2 regions of the Paenibacillus albicereus genome follow, and region 2 is predicted to be linked to the other one. Evidence: riboswitches for the same ligand, from Rfam matches in the RefSeq annotation. Region 2 holds a riboswitch; the other holds the start of a gene.
The links. A riboswitch is a leader RNA that binds a small molecule or an ion and turns the genes downstream of it on or off. The one in region 2 is predicted to bind glycine.
Positions count from the first base shown of each region.

Region 1 (2,383 bases), 1.4 Mb from region 2:
ATTGCGACCGGCGAGCTGCTTGAGATGGCGCATCAGCGACCATTCGTCGAGCGCGCCGGACATCGGCAGCGTTCCGGCGTAGCGGATGGGGGCGGGGATGTCTCGGAACAAGTCCTCGACCGACGCGACGCCGATCGTCTCCAGCATCTCGTTCTGATCCTGCTCGGTCATCGGGATGTAGCGGTGCGGACGGGTCATCGTGAGCTCACTCCTTGTCGGTTCGGGCCGGCGGCGCGGTTCTTCGGTAAAACGGGGCGGGTACGACGGCGGCCTTCAGCCGCTTGCCGCGGATCTCGACCTCGAGCTCGGTGCCGATCGCAGCGTATTCGGCCTGGATCAGCGCCAGCCCGAGGCTGCGCTTCAGCGTCGGAGACTGCGTGCCGGAGGTGATCTCTCCGATGCGCGTCTCGCCGCTGTACACGGGATAATGAGAGCGCGGAACGCCGCGCTCCAGCAGCTCGATGCCGACGAGGCGGCGTGGAGCGCCGGCAGCTTTTTGCGCCAGCAGCGCGTCGCGGCCGATGAACGGCTCTCCGTCCAGCTTGACGAATGGGCTGAGCCCGGCTTCGAGCGGCGTGATGTCGGCCGACAGCTCCTGGCCGTACAGCGCGAGCTTGGCTTCGAGCCGCAGCGTGTCGCGAGCGCCGAGCCCGGCCGGCTCCAGGCCGAGCGGCGCTCCGGCCGCCAGCAGACCGCGCCATAGGCGTGGGGCATCGCCGGAGTCGGCATACAGCTCGAAGCCGTCCTCTCCGGTATAGCCGGTGCGCGAGAGCAGCGTCTTGACGCCGCACACCTCCGCTTCCCGCAGGAAGCGGAACGGCTTCAATCCGGCGAACGGAGCGTCGGTGCAGCGGGCGAGGATTTCAGCGGCGAGCGGTCCTTGCAGGGCGATCAGGGAGGTGGCGTCCGAACGGTCCTCGACCGTCACGTCGCCGATCAGATGCTCGAGCAGCCAGTCGAGATCCTTCTCGATGTTGGAGGCATTGACGACGAGCAGATACTGATCCTCGGAGATGCGGTAGACGAGCAGGTCGTCGACGACGCCTCCGTTCGGGTAGCAGAGGAGCGTGTACTGAGCCTCCCCGTCCTGCAGCCGGCGGATGTCGTTGGTCGTGACCGTCTGCAGGAAGTCGGCGGCGAACTGGCCGGTGACGAGGAATTCGCCCATATGGGACACGTCGAACAGGCCGGCCCGCTGGCGGACGGCCTCATGTTCCCGGATGATGCCGCTGAACTGCACCGGCAGCTCCCAGCCCCCGAAGTCGATGCAGCGCGGCTCGCCGGTCTCGGCATAGACAGGGCGGAGCGGAGTCGTGCGCAGGTTGGCCATCGGATGTTCCTCCTCGCGATTGAAGTCGTGCGGCGGATCCTTCGTACGGCAAAAAAGGACAGGGCGGAAAACGCGGCCTGACTGTCCGAAGACATGCCTGCCGACTCGTTTTCCGCTCTGTCCTTTGTACCTGAGAGTTGCCCCGACGCCAGCGCAGCCGAATCGCTTCGGCATGCCAGGCGGCAAGTTTCCCCTTTGGTGACGGTCGCCCGCCGGCCATTGCCGGCCGCGAAGAAGGCGCTCGTTCTCTCCAGAGCCGCGTCCCGCAGAGGTCCTTTTGCCTGAGAGATTCCCTCGCGCTAGGTCAAGGTTACTCCTTCGGCGCCGCCTTGCACTGCCGGCGATCTCTCCCGCTGCGTTCATCCGCTATTTACGATCCTTTCCAGTTTGCCGGATGGGACAACTCGGTGTCAATAACCATCCGCTCATTTCTTGGTTGAGATTGACAGGCTTCCTGCCCATCGTTTACGCTATGCCGCATAACGGCCCCTTGAGGCCGAGGAGAAGGGATGAGCGTCCAGTGAGTGAGATTCGTCAGGGCTTGGGCTACACGGAGGAGCATGAATGGGCACTTGCAGCGGGAGAGCATGCCGTTCGGATCGGCATTACCGACCATGCGCAGCATCAGCTCGGCGATATCGTCTTTGTCGAGCTGCCCCGTCCGGGCGATCGCGTGGAGGCGGGGCAGCCTCTCGGCACGATCGAGTCGGTCAAGACGGTATCGGATCTGTACGCGCCGGTCGGCGGCATCGTGGCCAAGGTCAACGAAGCGCTTGCGGATTCGCCTGAGCTCGTCAACTCGGAGCCTTACGACGGCGGCTGGATGCTCGAGATCGAGACGGACGCCGACGCGTCCGAGCTCGTAACGGCCCTTCTGGATGCCGCTGCCTACTCCGAACGCATCGATTGAAGAGGCGCCGACGGAACATGAAGCAGGGAGGGGGATGCCCCTCCCTGCTTTTCCATTTCTTTTTTCCGGTAGAGAACGGATTTAATGAAATCAATAATTGCCCTGGCCAGATCGATATGGTTAGATGAAAGGGACCTTCCGGT
Region 1 covers NZ_CP051428.1:4,255,631-4,258,013, reverse strand. The annotation lists gene gcvPA (aminomethyl-transferring glycine dehydrogenase subunit GcvPA) at 1-198, opposite strand, end outside; gene gcvT (glycine cleavage system aminomethyltransferase GcvT) at 206-1,330, opposite strand; glycine riboswitch at 1,590-1,693, opposite strand; gene gcvH (glycine cleavage system protein GcvH) at 1,851-2,240, shown strand.
Region 1: linked by a shared signal. The riboswitch ahead of gcvT (glycine cleavage system aminomethyltransferase GcvT) and the one ahead of sdaAB (L-serine ammonia-lyase, iron-sulfur-dependent subunit beta) in region 2 are both predicted to bind glycine.

Region 2 (2,383 bases):
CATCCCGATGGCGGAGCCGACCTCGGCCTGGCAGCCGCCCTCCGCGCCGGAGACGAAGGAATTGTTGGCGATGACGTAGCCGATCGCGCCTGCGGCGAACAGCGCCTCGGTCATGACGTCGTCGTCCCAGCCGAACCGCTCCTGCGAGCTGACGAACACGCCGGGGATGATGCCGCAGGAGCCCGCCGTCGGCGTCGCCACGATGCGGCCCATCGAGGCGTTCACCTCGGAGACGGCGAGCGCGTACGCCATCGCGCGTCCGGCGTCGCCGCCGAGGCTCGGCTCGGCGCTCTCGTTGTAGGCGGCGACCCGCTGGGCGTCCAGGCCGGTGAGGCCGCTGCGCGACGTCGTGTCGCGGGTCAGGCCATTGTGGACGGCTTCCTTCATGATGCCGTAGTACGCTTTCATCGTCGCGAACTCTTCCGCTTCCTCGCGTCCCGACTCCTTGGCCTGCTGCTGCAGCATGAGGCGCCCGATCGTCAGGCCGCCCTCGCGGCAGCGCTCACTGAGCTCCTTCAGCGTCCGAAAGTTCATCCGCCATCTCCTCCTCTTCCCCGTTCAGATCGACATAATCGGTGCCGAGCACATGCGGCAGCCGCCGCACCCGCTCCAGCAGCTTGCCGGGCGCCTCGCCGTCCAGCTCGACGACCGCAAGCGCCTCGCCCTGCCGCTCCATCCGGCTGAGCGACAAGCCGGCGATGTTGAGCCCGGCCTCCTCCAAGGCGGCGGTCAGCCCGGCGATGACGCCCGGCTGGTCGCGATGGCGCACGAGCAGCGCCGGGCAGGAGCAGCCGAACTTGACGGCGAAGCCGTTCACCTCGACGATCTCGACGTTGCCGCCGCCGATCGACGTGCCGAGCAGCGACAGCTTGCGCCCGTCCGCGGCCTGCAGGTCGAGCCTCACGGTGTTGGGATGGGGGAACAGCCCCTTGCCCTCGCGGAAGGTCAGGTCCAGGCCCGCCTCCTCGGCGAGCTCGACCGCATCCGGCAGGCGCGGATCGTCGGTGCGCATGCCGAGCAGCCCGCCGGCGACGGCCGTATCCGTGCCGTGGCCCTGGTAAGTCGCGGCGAACGAGCCGAAGAAGCTGACGCGAGCCGACTCCGGCATCGCGCCGAGCAGCCTGCGGGCGGCCAGCCCGATGCGCGCCGCGCCGGCGGTATGCGAGCTGGAAGGGCCGACCATGGACGGCCCGATGATCGAGAAGACATCCTTGAAGCGCATGCGCTTCCTCCTTTGCGTATCGCTGAAATGAAAAGGAACAGGGCGGCGGAATGCGTCAAAGCAAAGGCTCGCGCGAGCCCTCTGCTTCCCCGTATTCCACCGCTCTGTCCCTTGTACCTGAGAGTTGCCTCCGCCAGCGCCGCGATATCGGCGCCATGAAGTTTCCCCTTGGGTGATTCCGACGCGCCGCCTTGCGGGCGAGCCGAGGGCTTTCGTTGCCCGATCGGCCGTCCGCAAGGCGGCGCGGAATGCTCTCCAGAGCTGCGTCCGGCAAAGGTCCTTTTGCCTGAGAGATTCCCCTGCGTGCAGGTTGCTCCTTCGGCGTCGCCCCGGTCCTGCAGGCAATCTCTCCCGCTGCCATCATCCGCTGTGCCTTCTCATTATATGCAGGAGGACAGCCGGCTTCAACCCGGAGAGGGCAAGTTCGGCTATAGCCGATCCTGCCCCTACTCCCCGTCCCCCCTCGGGGCTTATGCTGGTTGAAGAAGGAGGCGATGCGTTCATGACCATGGCGTTGAAAGGAAGGACCGCGCTCGTCACCGGCGTCAGCCGGGAGGCGGGCATCGGCACGGCGATCTGCCGCGCGCTCGCGGAGCAAGGCGCCGATCTGTTCTATACGCATTGGCGCGCGTATGACGCGGAGGAGGGCTGCGGCCTGCAGATGGGATGGCCCGACCGGCTGCAGCAGGAGCTGGAGGGCATGGGCGTGCGGGCCGGCCAGATGGAGGCCGACTTCATGGACCCGGACGCGCCCGTGCAGGTGCTGGACGAGGCCGAGCGCGCGCTCGGACGGCTGCCCTCGATCGTCATCCACAATGCCTGCTACTGCGCTCCGACCAGCTATCGGACGCTGACGCAGGAGTCGCTGGATCGGCATTATATCGTCAACAACCGGGCTCCGGCCCTGCTCAGCATGGAGTTCGCGCGCCGCTTCGAGCAGGCGCATCCGGCCGGAGGGGCGGGACGGATCCTGTTCCTGCTGTCCAAAGGGCAGGACGCCGACAACCTCGCGTACTTGGCGACCAAGCAGCTGCTGGCGGGCTTGATCGAGCCGCTGGCCGCCGGGCTCGCGCCGCTCGGCATCACGGTCAACGGGCTTGACCCGGGCCCGACCGACTCCGGCTGGATGTCGGACGAGCTCAAGCGGCAGCTCTTGCCGCT
Region 2 covers NZ_CP051428.1:501,815-504,197, reverse strand. The annotation lists gene sdaAA (L-serine ammonia-lyase, iron-sulfur-dependent, subunit alpha) at 1-534, opposite strand, end outside; gene sdaAB (L-serine ammonia-lyase, iron-sulfur-dependent subunit beta) at 503-1,222, opposite strand; glycine riboswitch at 1,487-1,586, opposite strand; gene HGI30_RS02200 (SDR family oxidoreductase) at 1,725-2,383, shown strand, end outside.